DNA from 2 places in the Streptomyces sp. CWNU-52B genome. Region 2 is predicted to be linked to the other one. Evidence: riboswitches for the same ligand, from Rfam matches in the RefSeq annotation. Region 2 holds a riboswitch; the other holds the start of a gene.

Region 1 (7,397 bases), on a different contig from region 2:
CCGCGTACCCGGCTGAGACCACGACGAGGCCCTGCACCCCGTGCTCCCCGCACTGGGCGACGGCTTCGGGGACCCGCTCGGCCGGTACGGCGATCACGGCGAGGTCGACGGGTTCGGCGATGTCCCGCACGGAGCGGTGGGCCGGGACTCCGGCCAGCTCCTTCTCCTCCAGTGCGCCGTTCACCGCGTGGAGGCGGCCGGTGAATCCCGCGTCGCGCAGATTCTCCAGGATGCTGCGTCCCACTCCCCCCGGGGCGCGGCCCGCTCCGACGACCGCGACCGAACCGGGGGCCAGGAGCCGGGCCACGGAGCGCGCCTCCGCCCGCTGTTCCCGCGCACGCTGCACGGCGAGCGAACGATCGGTGGGCTCCAGGTCGAACTCCAGGCGTACGACGCCGTCCTCGAAGCTGCGCTTCTGCTGGTAGCCCGCGTCCGTGAACACCTTGATCATCTTGTTGTTGGCGGGCAGCACCTCGGCGGCGAAACGGCGGACGCCCCGCTCGCGCGCGACGGCCGCGACATGCTCCAGGAGGGCGGACGCCACGCCACGGCCCTGATGGGCGTCCTGGACTAGGAAGGCGACCTCTGCCTCGTCCGCGGGGGCGGAGGCGGGCCGGCCGGCCGCGTCGATGCGGTCGTAGCGCACGGTGGCGATGAACTCGCCGCCGACGGTGGCCGCGAGGCCCACCCGGTCCACGAAGTCGTGGTGGGTGAAGCGGTGGACGTCCTTGGCGGACAGGCGCGGGTACGGCGCGAAGAAGCGGTAGTACTTCGACTCGGCGGACACCTGCTCGTAGAAGCTGACGAGACGGTCGGCGTCGTCGGCCGTGATGGGCCGGACGCGCGCGGTACCGCCGTCGCGCAGGACGACGTCGGCCTCCCAGTGAGCGGGGTACTCGTGCCGGTCCGGCGGGGTCTGCATGGGGCCCAGAGTACGACTCGGGTCCGACAACGGCGGGGTCACCGCCCGGCCGTGGGACCGCCCGGCGGCGGGCGGACCGCTGCGCGGGCGTGGGCGGGCTCGCGTCCGGCGAGGGGGCGAGGCAGGCTTGGGGGTCTCGGCCGTTCCGGTCCGGGGCCACGTGGGGCCGGACCTGGGCCACGTGGGGCAGGACCGGGGCCCGAGGCTGACCAGGGCGGGCCGGGCCTCGTCCGCCGGGGCACGCTTCACCGTATGGAACACTGGTCTAGACAACCTTGAGACATCTGAAGGGCAGCATCACATGGCTGAGCGCCGCGTCAACGTCGGTTGGGCCGAGGGCCTTCACGCCCGTCCCGCCTCCATCTTCGTCCGGGCCGCCACGGCCTCCGGCGTCCCCGTGACGATCGCCAAGGCCGGTGGCGACCCCGTCAACGCCGCTTCCATGCTCGCGGTCCTCGGCCTGGGCGCCCAGGGCGGCGAGGAGGTCGTGCTGGCCTCCGACGCCGAGGGCGCGGACGCCGCGCTCGACCGTCTGGCGAAGCTGGTCGCCGAGGGCCTCCAGGAGCTCCCCGAGACGGTCTGACCGTCCGACACGCCTGATCGGTCCGACCGACCAGACCAGTCCGACCGGCCAGTCCGACCGGCCTGAACGGACCGGTCTCGCGGATCTCTTACGGCGGAGCGGCGTCCCCCGCGTCCCGGGTGGCGCCGCTCCGCCGTATGCACGTCCGGAGCCAGCCGCGTACAGGGCACGACACCTATTGAGGTACGGCGCGTCCGAGACGGGGATATCCGCGTCCGCCCCCGATTTCCGCGCACACGAAAATCACGTGCCCGGCAATTGCGGGCACGCGGAAAAATAGGCAGCGGAAATAGTCTCCTGCCGAATAACTCTCTTTGTATACGGCGCTTCTGTTAATGCCGCAGGCCCTCTGTGTTTACGGGATGTTGCGAAGTCCTCACACGCTCGACGCGGTCCCCGCCGGGAAAGCGGAGCCGGTGCGCGCTCGTCGCCCGCTCGGTGTGCAGCGCCGTGATCGCCCGCGCCCGGTCGCTGTCGCCGCGGGCGACGGCGTCCACGATGGCGCCGTGCTCGGTCCAGGACTCGGCCGGGTGCGCGGGCGCCTCGACCGAGTACATCCAGGCGATCTTGTGCCGCAGCTGACCGAGTGTCGAGGTCAGCGCCGGGCTGCCCGACGCCTGCGCGAGCGTCTCGTGGAACCAGCCGCCCAGGGAGCGCAGGTCCTCGCTGTTCCCCCGCCTGGCCCGCTCCTGACCGAGCCTGACCAGACCCCGCAGCACCTTCAGATGGGCCTCGGTGCGCCGTTGCGCGGCACGGGCGGCGCCCAGCGGCTCCAGCAGCACACGCATCTCCAGGAGATCGGCGGCCTCCTGCTCCGTGGGCTCCGCGACGCACGCGCCCGCGTGCCTGCGGGTGACCACGAACCCCTCCGCCTCCAGGGTGCGCAGCGCCTCGCGCACGGGGACCCGCGAGACGCCGTAGCGGCGCGCGAGCAGTTCCTCGGTGAGCCGGCTGCCGCGTTCGTAGACACCCGCGACGATGTCGTCACGAATCGCCGTGCATACCGAGCGCGCGGGAATACGCATGACCGGACCTCCGCCTTAATCCCCGCGAAACGCGGTCGATTGACGCCTGTTCGGTGACTCTATTGCAGAGAACGGGAAATTCCGAAGGCAGCCGGGAATCCATGGATATTTTTTGGACACACGGCGCCTCTGAACAGGCAGTCGTCCGGTACGAAAGTGTCCGGAAGGGGTCGGAGCACGCGAAGGCCCCGGCTCGGTGAGCCGGGGCCTTCGACAGGGTGTCGCGGTCAGACGTTCACGCCGTGCGAGCGGAGGTAGGCGACCGGATCCATGTCCGAGCCGTACTCCGCGGTGGTGCGCGCCTCGAAGTGCAGGTGCGCTCCGGTGACGTTGCCGGTCGCCCCGGAGAGGGCTATCTGCTCTCCCCCGGTGACCGTCTGGCCGACCGAGACTCCGATGGACGAGAGGTGCCCGTACTGGGTGTACGTGCCGTCGTTCATCTTGAGGACGACCTGGTTGCCGTACGAACCGCCCCAGCCGGCCTCCACGACCGTGCCGGAGCCCACCGCGTGCACGGCGGTGCCGCTGGCGGCGTGGAAGTCGATGCCGGTGTGACTGCCCGAGGACCAGACACCGCCGCCGGCCTGGTAGGCGGTGGAGACGTACGAGCCGGTGATCGGCGCGGTGAACGCGTTGAGCCGCTTGCGCTCGGCCTCGCGGGCCGCACGGGCCTCGGCCTCGCGCTCCTTCTCGGCTTTCGCCTTGGCCTTCGCCGCGGCTTCCTCGGCGCGCTCCTTCGCGGCGGCCTCGGCCTTCTCCCTGGCCGCTGTCTGGGCGGCGGCCTGCTGCTGGGCCGCCGCCTGTGCGTCGATCTCCTGGGCGACCGAGTCACCGAGGGTGACCGCCTGGGTGAGGCCGGTCTGCTCGACGGGGCTCTCGGCAGCGAGGGCGGGGGCCGCCAGGGTGCCTACGACACCGGTGGTGGCGAGTGCGGCGACTCCCACCGTCCTGCGGGTCGAGCGGGTCGTGCGGGTCATACGACCGGGAAGACGGTGCTTCCCCGTGGCGCGGGTGAACGCCATGAAGTGGCTGGTCCTTTCCTTCCTTCTCGCCTACCGGGTTAGCTGACGGGTTCGGAGCAGGAAGGTCTCCTACAGACCCCCTTCGGGAAGGGCGTCCGATTCACCCCAGGGACACACGGGTCCCCGGCTCCCCTGGCTCGCGCCGTACGGGGACTCGGCGATGACTGTCCGGTGCCGCGGACGCGGCGCACTGCCTGACGAACAGCCGGACCGACGCTAAGCGGGGCCGCTTTCGATCGACAAACGGAACCCGGCTTTTGTAGCGCACGCCACAGGGCAGACAGGCAACCTCCGCATCAATATGGATAAACAGTGGACGAACCAGTACACGAAGAGACCCGGGCGACCGATGGGTCACCCGGGCCTGTCCCAGTCCCTGCCGCAGTTCCTGCCGCAGTTCCCTGCCGCGGTCTCTGCCGCAGTTCCTGCTCCGGTCCTACTCCGGTGCCACGACGCTGACTTCGCCGATCCCGAGGGCCTTGACGGGCTCCTCGATCTGCGAGGCGTCACCGACCAGGACGGTCACCAGACGGTCCACCGGGAAGGCGTTCACGGCGGCCGCGGTGGCCTCCACGGTGCCGGTCGCGGCGAGCTGCCGGTACAGCGTCGCCTGGAAGTCGTCCGGCAGGTGCTGCTCGACCTGGTCGGCGAGGGTGCCCGCGACGGCTGCCGCCGTCTCGTACTTCAAGGGCGCCACACCCACCAGGTTCTGCACGGCGACGTCGCGCTCGGCGTCCGTCAGGCCCTCGGCGGCGAGGGTACGCAGCACCTTCCAGAGGTCGTCGAGCGCCGGGCCGGTGTTCGGGGTGTCCACGGAGCCGCTGATGGCGAGCATCGAGACGCCCGTACCGTCCGGAGCGGAGCGCAGTACCTGCCCGAACGCCCGTACACCGTAGGTGTATCCCTTCTCCTCGCGCAGGACACGGTCCAGGCGGGAGGTGAGGGTGCCACCGAGGCAGTACGTGCCGAGCACCTGGGCCGGCCACACGCGGTCGTGCCGGTCGGCGCCGACACGGCCGATGAGCAACTGTGTCTGGACGGCTCCGGGGCGGTCGACGATGATCACCCGGCCGGTGTCGTCGGCGGTCACCGACGGCACGGGACGCGCCTCGGCCTGCGATCCGGTCCAGGTGCCGAGCGTGTCGCCGAGCAGCGCGTCGAGGTCGATGTCGGTGAGGTCTCCGACGACGACCGCGGTGGCCGTGGCGGGGCGCACGTGCCGCTCGTAGAAGGCACGGACGGCCGCCGAGTCGATCGCGGTGACCGTCTCCTCGGTGCCCTGGCGCGGGCGCGACATGCGCGAGGTCGCCGGGAAGAGCTGCCGGGACAGCTCCTTGGCGGCCCGGCGGGCCGGGTTGGCGCTCTCGTGCGGGATCTCGTCGAGCCGGTTGCGCACCAGCCGCTCGATCTCGCCGTCCTCGAACGCGGGCGCCCTGAGGGCGTCGGCGAGCAGGCCGAGCGCCTTGGGCAGCCGGGAGACGGGGACTTCGAGGCTGAGCCGTACGCCGGCGTGGTCGGCGTAGGAGTCCAGCGTGGCGCCGCTGCGCTCCAGCTCGGCGGCGAACTCCTCGGCGGAGTGCTTGTCGGTGCCCTCCGAGAAGGCTCGCGCCATGATCGTGGCGATGCCGTCCAGGCCCTTCGGCTCGGCTTCCAGCGGGGCCGCCAGAAGGACCTCGACGGCGACGACCTGCTGGCCGGGGCGGTGGCAGCGCAACAACGTCAGGCCGTTGTCGAGCGCGCCGCGCTCGGGTGCCGGGAAGGCCCAGGGCCTGGCCTCGCCGGCCTGGGGCTGCGGGTGGAACTCCATCGTGGCGAGCTCGGTCACTTGGCCGCCTCCTCGTCGGTGTCTTCAGCGGCGGCGCCGGTGTGCTCGGCGGCGTCGGTCTCTTCCGGGGCGTCGGTCTCCTCGGCGGCGGTCGGCTCGTAGACCAGCACCGCGCGGTTGTCGGGGCGCAGGCGGGCCTTGGCGACCTCCTGGACCTCCTCCGCGGTGATGTCGAGGACACGCTGGACGGCGGTCAGGGCGAGCTGGGGGTCGCCGAACAGGACCGCGTACCGGCACAGTTCGTCGGCGCGGCCCGCGACCGTGCCCAGCCGGTCCAGCCACTCGCGCTCCAACTGGGCCTGGGCGCGCTCCATCTCCTCGGCCGTGGGGCCCTCCTCGGCGAACCGGGCGAGCTCCTCGTCGACGGCGGTCTCGATCACCGGGACCTCGACGTCGCCCGACGTCTTCACGTCGAGCCACCCCAGGGAGGGCGCTCCGGCGAGGCGCAGCAGGCCGAACCCGGCCGCGACGGCGGTGCGGTCACGGCGTACGAGCCGGTTGTAGAGCCGGGACGACTCGCCGCCGCCCAGAACGGTCAGGGCCAGGTCGGCGGCGTCCGCCGCGCGCGTGCCGTCCTCCGGGAGCCGGTAGGCGGCCATCAGCGCGCGGGCCGGGACCTCCTCCTCGACGACCTCGCGCAGCTCCTCACCGATGGTCTCCGGGAGCGAGCCGTCGCGCGGGGCGGGCTTGCCGTCGTGGCCGGCGACGGAGCCGAAGTACTTCTCGACCCAGGCCAGCGTCTGCTCCGGGTCGATGTCGCCGACGATCGACAGCACCGCGTTGTTGGGCGCGTAGTAGGTGCGGAAGAACGCGCGCGCGTCGTCGAGGGTGGCCGCGTCCAGGTCGGCCATCGACCCGATCGGCGTGTGGTGGTAGGGGTGCCCCTCCGGGTACGCGAGGGCGGTGAGCTTCTCGAAAGCGGTCCCGTAGGGGACGTTGTCGTAGCGCTGCCTGCGCTCGTTCTTGACGACGTCCCGCTGGTTCTCCATGGACTCGTCGTCGAGCGCGGCGAGCAGGGAGCCCATGCGGTCGGCCTCCAGCCAGAGGGCGAGCTCCAGCTGGTGGGTCGGCATGGTCTCGAAATAGTTGGTCCGCTCGAAACTCGTCGTCCCGTTGAGCGAACCGCCGGCTCCCTGCACCAGTTCGAAGTGGCCGTTGCCCTTCACCTGGCCGGAGCCCTGGAACATCAGGTGCTCGAAGAGATGGGCCAGCCCGGTGCGGCCCTCGACCTCGTGGCGCGAGCCGACGTCGTACCAGAGGCACACCGCCGCGACCGGGGTCAGGTGGTCCTCGGAGAGCACCACACGCAGGCCGTTGGCCAGGCGGTGCTCGGTCGCTGTCAGGCCGCCGGAACCGGCCTCGGCTGTGGCCGTGTGACCCATGGGCATGTACGTCCCTTCGATCGCGGAAAACTGCTGAATTCCTGCTAGTCGTGCCACTGTATGCAAGCGCGCGGACGGCTGGCGAAGTTCCCGCGTCGGCTACGCCGAGAGCGAGCACCCGGGCGCCCTCTGGTACGCGGCCTCCGGCGGCGTGCGGAGGGCGGCACGGCCGCACCCGAGGGGCGCGGGTGGCGGTATCGTCCTCGGCGGCCGAGCCTGCGGACGCCTCCGGATGCCGCCGGACGCCTCCCGCGAACGGTCGCACGCCGACCTCCCGGGCTTCGTACGGGCGGTGACGCGATAGCGTCCGGGGATCTTGGCAAACGGTCGGAACCGGGGTTCCGAGGTCTGCCGAGGTCGCTGGAACCGCGGTCCACGTGGCCTGTTGAGGCGGTCACGCACCCGCCCCACGAGGCCCGTACGGACGGGTCGTGGTCCGCGTTGTCAGTACTCCGGTCCACAATGGACCGCGTCAGAACCCGTTCATGCCCCGGCAGAGACCGTGAAGGAGTCGCAGCAGCGATGGCCCGCCGCAGCACGAAGACCCCGCGACCCGATGACGACGCCGACTTCGAGGAGCGCATCCTCGACATCGACGTCGTCGACGAGATGCAGGGCTCCTTCCTCGAGTACGCGTA
Region 2 (7,397 bases):
GGCGGACGACCCGTCGCTCGTCTCGATCCGGACCGCGACGCCGACCAGGACCGGCACCGCCGCGAGCACCCCGAGCAGGGCGATCGTGCGCCAGCGGCGGAGAGTGGTGCCCAGCTCGTTGCGCAGCAGGCCGAGGGTCCACAGCAGGCTCGGCGCCCGTCCCCCGGCGGGCCGCTCCCCGGTGGCCCGGTCCGCTGAGGCGTGAGCCGTGGAGGCATGGGTCGCGGCCCGGTCCCCCGCCGGCGGCTCGGTGGTCTCAGCCCGCGACATCGAATCCCTCCCCCGTGAGTGCCACGAACGCGTCCTCCAGCGAGGCCCGTTCGACCCCGAAGCCGCGGACGCGGACGCCCGCGGTCACCAGTGCCGCGTTCACCTCGGCCAGATCGTGGTCCGGCGGGTCGGCGGTCACACGGTCCTCGGTGACCACCACATCGCTCACGCCCTGTTCCTTCAGTACCCGGGCCGCGTCCCCCGGATCGGGGGTGGTCACGACGAGCCGCCCGCGCGCGCCCGCCGCCAGCTCGGCCACCGGGCCCTGGGTGATCAGCCGGCCCTGGGCCATCACCGCGGCGTGCGTGCAGACCTGCTCGATCTCGTCGAGCAGATGCGAGGACAGGAACACGGTCGTGCCGTCCGACGCCAGCTCCCGCACCAGGGCCCGGATCTCACGCATTCCCTGCGGGTCGAGCCCGTTGGTCGGCTCGTCCAGCACCAGCAGCTTCCGCGGCTGCAGCAGCGCGGACGCGAGACCGAGCCGCTGCTTCATACCCAGCGAGTAGGCCTTCGCCTTCTTGCCCGCGGCGGCCGTCAGCCCGACCCGGTCGAGCGCGGTCGCCACTCGCGCACGCCGCGTACGCGGGTCGGCGACCGGGTCCGCGGAGTCGTACCGCAGGAGGTTGTCGCGGCCGGAGAGGAAGCCGTAGAGAGCCGGTCCCTCGATGAGCGCGCCCACGTGCGGCAGCACGGTGCGGGTGGCGCGCGGCATGGGCCGGCCCAGTACACGCGCCGTCCCGGAGGTCGGCTCGATGAGGCCCATGAGCATTCTGATGGTGGTGGTCTTCCCGGAGCCGTTCGGCCCGAGGAAGCCGAAGACGCTGCCTGCCGGGACGGCCAGGTCGAGGCCGTCGACGGCGAGCTGGCCACCGCGGTAGCGCTTGGTGAGCGCGCGGGTGGCGATCACGGTGTCGCCGGTGGCCCCGGGGCCGTCCCCGGCCTCGGTGCCTTCCGTGGTCGCGGGGGCACCGCCGGTCCCGGCCCGGACCCCGGCCGCCTTCGCGTCCGGGGTCGTGCCGTCGGCGCCCGCCGTGCCGCCCTCACCCGTCGTGTCCCCGTCCGCGGTGGACAGTTCCGCCATCGACTCCCTCGATTCGCCGTGCCCCAGGGGAACCCCTCGGTCCCTCCGACCAGGGGGCCGGCAGGACCAGGGCCTACTTCGCCGCGTCGGCCGCCTTCACCAGCGCGTCCTTGGTGACCGCGCCCGCGTAGACCTTGCCGTCGTCCGTGATCAGCGCGTTGACCAGGCGGGTCGAGAAGACCGTGCCCGAGCCGAACTTGCCGCTCACCTGGTCGCCCAGCGAGTTCAGGAGACCGCCCGCGGCGCCCGCACCGGCTCCGGCCGACGGCAGACCCTCGCCACCGGTGTCGAACCGGGCTATGGAACTCCAGCCCTCACCGATGACGTCCAGGCCCTGGAACTCCTTGCCCAGTTCCCCGCCGCTCCCGGGCCGCGCCCGGTCGCCCTTGTCCGCCCGGCCCTCGGAGGCCGACTCGTCGCCCTCGGTGACCTTCGCGCCCTTCGGCGGGCTGAAGTCGAAGGTGGACGCGGGCGGCGCGGAGAAGTCGACCTTGGTGAAGCCCGCGTCGACGACGGCCGCGCCGCCGCTCTTCGGGGTGAGCGTGAACTTCAGGGGCAGACCGGTCTTCGCGTCCACGGCGACGGAGATCGCGCCGACCGTCGAACCGGACTGCTTCGGCTTGATCAGCAGCTTGTAGGCGTCACGGCCGGCGATCCGCGCCGTACCGTCGACGGTCACGGACGTCGTGCCGTCGGCCGCCTTCAGCGCCTCCTCGGCCAGCTCCTTGGGCGTGGCCGGCACGTCCTCGGACCTGTCCTTCCTGTCCTTCGGCCCCTGCCCGGCGGAACCGGCGGCGCCGTCCTTCACGTGGTAGGCCTCGTTCGACGCGCTGTCGTAGGCCCACACCTCGTCGCCGTCGCGGATCACGCTGTACTCGGCGGCCTTGTCGAGGAGCGACAGCTTCTGCTTGTCCTCGCCGTCGGCCGCGACCCGCAGCGTGTGCGTACCGGACGCCAGTTCCATCAGCTTGGACGACGGGTCCGCGGACGAGCCCGAGCTGTCGCCCCTGCCCGCCGCCCCGCCGAGGCTGCTCTCCAGACCGCCGAGGTTCGGCAGGCCCAGGTCCGTACTGATCTTCACCGTGCCGGACAGCTGCTGCACGTCCGAAGCGGCGATCTTCTCGATGAGCTGCTGGGCGCTGACGTCCGGCAGGTCGGGGTCGCCGGAGCCCGCGAACGCCGGGACCAGCCCGATGGTCGCCGCCGCCACCCCCACCACCGCAACGGGAACGACGTATCGCGCGGCTTTGCGCCGGCCGGCGCGTGTGTCGTCGGCCTCGTCCCCGGTCGTGCTGTCGTCGGATTCGTACGGTGCCATGTGTGCCCTACCTCCGTTGTCGGCGGCGGCTTACCGTCCTCGCACTCGTCCACCCCTGGCCGCCATTGTCACCCGAACTCCTGTGAAGTGGTGTTCCCCATCTGACCAAATCGACCGCCGGAAAGCGTCAGACCTCGGAGCCAACTCCGCGTACACCTGGGGTATGACACGGGTGGCCGGCACCGCCCGCGACCCGTAGGGGTCGAACGGGCCGGACGCCGTCCGTATGACTCGTCGGAGCGCGCTCGCTCCGTACGGCACTCCCCCGCCGACGGGACTCGTTCCAAGGATCCGACCCGCGCCACAACACTGCGGCTCAACACCCGGCTCAACACCGCAGCGCACGCACACCGCACACGGCAGGCAGCGCGCGGCACGGGAACACGGCAGGTCAGCCCGCCCGGTGCACCACCGCGTCGCACAGCTCCACCAGCGCCGCCTTCGCGTCGCACTCCGGGAGCGGCGCCAGCGCGGCGCGCGCGTCCTCCGCGTACCGCACGGTGTCGCGGCGGGCCTGGTCCAGTGCGGGGTGCGCACGCATCCTGGTCAGCGCCTCCGCGTGCCGCGCGTCGTCCGTCAGGTCCGACGCGAGCAGCTCGGACAGGGCGATGTCCTCGGCGAGCCCCAGCCGCTTGACGCGCTCGTGCAGCCGCAGGACGGGCATCGTCGGAATGCCCTCCCGCAGATCGGTGCCCGGAGTCTTGCCGGACTCGCGCGAGTCGCTGGCGATGTCCAGCACGTCGTCGGCCAGCTGGAAGGCGACTCCGAGCCGCTCGCCGTACTGCGTCAGCACGTCGACGACCGTCTCGTCGGCGCCCGACATCATCGCGCCGAACCGTCCCGCCACCGCGATCAGCGAGCCGGTCTTGCCTCCGAGCACGTCCATGTAGTGGTCGACCGGGTCACGCCCGTCGCGCGGTCCGGCCGTCTCCAGGATCTGGCCGGTGACCAGCCGCTCGAAGGCCTCCGCCTGGACACGTACGGCCTCGGGGCCCAGGTCGGCCAGGATGTGCGAGGCGCGCGCGAAGAGGAAGTCGCCGGTGAGGACCGCGACCGAGTTGTCCCAGCGACTGTTGGCGCTGGGCACCCCACGGCGTACGTCCGCCTCGTCCATCACGTCGTCGTGGTACAGCGTGGCGAGATGGGTCAGCTCGACGACGACCGCCGAGGGCACGATGCCCGGCGCGTACGGATCGCCGAACTGGGCCGCCAGCATCACGAGCAACGGCCGGAACCGCTTGCCGCCCGCCCGCACGAGGTGCTGAGCGGCCTCCGTGATGAACGGGACCTCGCTCTTGGTGGCCTCGAGCAGCCCCTCCTCGACAGCCGCCAATCCGGCCTGGACATCGGCTTCGAGAGCCTGGTCCCGCACGCTCAGCCCGAACGGCCCGACGACGGTCACGAGGGTCTCCTGTCTGCTGACGCTCTCAACGGCGGTCTCTGGATGCTGCGGGTGTGCTGCGTGCTGTGGGTGTTTGTCGATGTGTCGCTGCTGGCACTCAAGTCAGCGTATCCGGTCGTCTTTCGATCACGATGAGCGCCCGTCCGCCACCTGCCACACCCCTGCCGGACACGCTCCACCTGGCCCCTTTTGCCCCTTCGGCCAGGCGGGGCGGTACCGGGACACGGAAGATTCGCGCCTGATACACCGATATGGCCGACACGTCCCGAAAGGGGCGTTCCCGACGCCATCCTCCCGCGCCGGACCTCCGCCGGGCGCCCCGGCCGCACCGCCGGGCACACCCCGCCCACCTGACATGTCCGGTCCACGCGACGCACACCGTCCACCCAGCCCACCGAGACGACATCCCCGCACATCCGCACCCCCCTCCCCCCTGGAGACGACCCACGAGGGCATCCGCGTTCCCCCGACGGACGAAATCAAGCACGAGCGCGGCCTCGCGCGCGCCCGCGCGGCCCGTGGGGCGAACGACTGGAGGCCACCCATCCGTTCCCGCGCCGCACGGCACGGCACGCTTCACAGAAGCCCATACATCACCCTTCATCCGGACATTCATCACCCCATACGGGCCATAAGCGGCCGGAACATCCCGCACTTGACCCACTTGCCCGAATTAATGGACCTCTTCCTTAATTCCCTTTCTGCGCCAGTGAATTGAGTCACCCTCGCCCGAAGTGATCGTTTTGTCGGACTCGCCGACTTCCCTTTACGGAAAGCAAGTTGAACTTTGCCTTCCGTATCGATCAAGGGATATTCACGGGACAAGGCAGGTCATGACCACCTCTGTGTGAATTCGGGACTTGTTCGCAGCATGTGCTCTCGCATACGTTCACGTCACTCCGGACGGATCGCCTAATCCTGCCGCCGCCCGGAAAACCCAGTCACCCGATTACTCGCGTACGGCAGGAGCGGGGGACCCAGGTAAGTCGCCGGTCCCGATAGCGGGACGGCTAGGGGTTAAGTCGCGTACAGCACGCGGCCGGGCATCTCCCGCCCGAACCCGACAGCTCACCTCGTAGGCGCCGGAGAGGAAATTCGCCATGCCCGTACGAGGCAAGCACCGCCGTACCAGAATGACCGCCCTCACCCGTGGCATCGTCGCCGCGGGAACCGGCGGAGCCGCGCTCGCACTCCCCCTCGTGGGAGCGACCGGCGCCCACGCCGCCCAGCCGGCCCAGGCCCCGCAGGCAGCTTCGGCCGCCGTCCCGCAGGTCTCGCTGGTGACGTACAAGGTGGTCGAGGGCGACACCCTGTCCAAGATCGCCAAGGCGCGCACCACGAGCGACTGGAAGAGCCTCTACAAGGCCAACCGCGCGGTCATCGGCAACGACCCGGCGCACATCCGTCCGGGCCTCGAACTGACCGTGGGCACCAAGAACGCCAAGGCCCCGGCGAAGACGGCCAAGGCGAGCACGGCGTCCGCCGCCACCCCGGCCGCCGCGACCGCCTACACGGACGACCTGGACGGCTGGATCAAGGAATCGCTGGACGTCATGGCTCAGCAGGGGATCCCGGGCAGCTACGACGGCATCTACCGCAACATCATGCGTGAGTCGTCCGGCAACGCGCAGGCCATGAACAACTGGGACTCCAACGCGGTCGCCGGTACGCCGTCCAAGGGGCTCCTCCAGGTCATCGACCCGACCTTCACGGCGTACCACGTGACCGGCACGTCGCTGGACCCCTTCGACCCGGTCGCCAACATCACGGCGGCGTGCAACTACGCCGCCGCGCGGTACGGCTCGATCGACAACGTCTTCGGGGCCTACTGACCGACGCCCGGTCCCGCGCTCCGGCCGGTACGGAGGTAGCCGCGGTCGGTCCTGGTGCCGGAGAACATCCGCTCCAGGACCACCGCGATGCCGTCGTCCTCGTTCGAGAGAGTGATCTCGTCGGCGACGGCTTTGAGCTCGGGATGTGCGTTGGCCATCGCGACGCCACGCGCGGCCCAGTCGAACATCGGAATGTCGTTCGGCATGTCCCCGAAGGCGACGGTCTCCGCCGACGTCAGGCCCAGATGCCCGGCGGCGAGCGCGAGGCCCGTCGCCTTCGTGATGCCGCATGGCTGGAGTTCGACGGTGCCGGGCCCGGACATCGTGACGCTGGCGAGGGAACCGACCGCCCCCCGGGCTGCGGTCGCCAACTCGTCGTCGGAGAGCAGCGGATGGCGCAGCAGCACCTTGCTGATGGGCTCGGTCCAGAGGTCGTCGCGGCGCAGCACCCGTACCGCGGGGAGCGTCGGGTGGGGCATCTCGTACCCCGGCTCGATGAGCGTGAGGCCGTCCACGCCGTCCTGGTCGACGGCCGCGTACACCTCGCCGACCTCCGCCTCGATCTTGCCGAGAGCCACCTCGGCCAGCTCGCGTTCGAGAGTGACGGACCACACCATGCGGTTCGCGCCGGCGTCGTACAACTGCGCTCCCTGGCCGCACACCGCGAGCCCCTGGCTGCCCAGTTCGTCCAGCAGCGGCCGTACGCGTGGTGCGGGTCGCCCCGTGACCACGAGGTGCCGGGCGCCTGCCCCGACCGCTATCGCCAGCGCGGCCCGTGACCGGTCGGAGAGAGTGTCGTCGCCGCGCAGCAGCGTCCCGTCCAGGTCAGTGGCGATGAGTGAATATGCAATCGGTGCGGCCATGATCAGAGAATACGGATCGAATGCCCCAGCGACTCGACGGGAACCGGACGTCGTCCGGCACCGCGGCCGCCTCAGGCGTCACCGTACGTCCCGTCAGGCCCCGCCAGTTCAGGCCGATCCCATGACATATCGGCCACTGCGCCGGGCCGGTTCGCGCCCCCCTCTTCTTCCCTGCTTCGTTCCTCCGCGCCGCCCTTTCCGCGCCCTTTCCGCGCCTTTTCCGCGCCCTTTTCGCGCCCCCCCTTCCTCGCCGCCTCTCGCCGGCCACTCGCCCGGGTTCAGCCGTGCCGTGCCGCCAGGTGCCGGGCCAGCCTCGGCGAGGCGAACTCCGTCCCGCACACGAACCGCATCACCGGGCCGTACGATCCGGCCGCGGGCAGCCCCGTGAAGTACAGCCCGGGTACGGAGGAGCTGAATCCGGCGCCCAGCCTCGGCGTTCCGCGGCTCACGGCCAGCCGTGTCCGCAGTTCATGGCCGAGGAAGTCCATCGCGGCGAGGTCCACGCGGTAGCCGGTCGCGGCGATGACGTGGTCCGCGGAGAGTTCCTCGACCCGGCCGTCGAGGGTCCGCACGGTGAGGGCCGGGCGTCCGTCCGCCGTCCCGGCGGCTCCGGTGATCCGGGCCACCT

Evidence for each region. A riboswitch is a leader RNA that binds a small molecule or an ion and turns the genes downstream of it on or off. The one in region 2 is predicted to bind cyclic di-AMP.
Region 1: linked by a shared signal. The riboswitch ahead of ACLVWQ_RS27305 (M23 family metallopeptidase) and the one ahead of ACLVWQ_RS40350 (LysM peptidoglycan-binding domain-containing protein) in region 2 are both predicted to bind cyclic di-AMP.

The regions. Positions count from the first base shown of each region.
Region 1 covers NZ_JBLFJV010000030.1:107,659-115,055, reverse strand. Annotated here, with positions in the region: gene ACLVWQ_RS27320 (GNAT family N-acetyltransferase) at 1-922, opposite strand, end outside; gene ACLVWQ_RS27315 (HPr family phosphocarrier protein) at 1,224-1,505, shown strand; gene ACLVWQ_RS27310 (GntR family transcriptional regulator) at 1,838-2,530, opposite strand; gene ACLVWQ_RS27305 (M23 family metallopeptidase) at 2,758-3,552, opposite strand; cyclic di-AMP (ydaO/yuaA leader) riboswitch at 3,565-3,722, opposite strand; gene ACLVWQ_RS27300 (M16 family metallopeptidase) at 3,989-5,377, opposite strand; gene ACLVWQ_RS27295 (M16 family metallopeptidase) at 5,374-6,759, opposite strand; gene ACLVWQ_RS27290 (DNA gyrase/topoisomerase IV subunit A) at 7,282-7,397, shown strand, end outside.
Region 2 covers NZ_JBLFJV010000066.1:175,037-182,433, reverse strand. Annotated here, with positions in the region: gene ACLVWQ_RS40370 (ABC transporter permease) at 1-270, opposite strand, end outside; gene ACLVWQ_RS40365 (ABC transporter ATP-binding protein) at 257-1,354, opposite strand; gene ACLVWQ_RS40360 (LolA family protein) at 1,428-2,672, opposite strand; gene ACLVWQ_RS40355 (polyprenyl synthetase family protein) at 3,064-4,074, opposite strand; cyclic di-AMP (ydaO/yuaA leader) riboswitch at 5,007-5,171, shown strand; gene ACLVWQ_RS40350 (LysM peptidoglycan-binding domain-containing protein) at 5,175-5,906, shown strand; gene ACLVWQ_RS40345 (HAD family hydrolase) at 5,900-6,769, opposite strand; gene ACLVWQ_RS40340 (FAD-dependent oxidoreductase) at 7,048-7,397, opposite strand, start outside.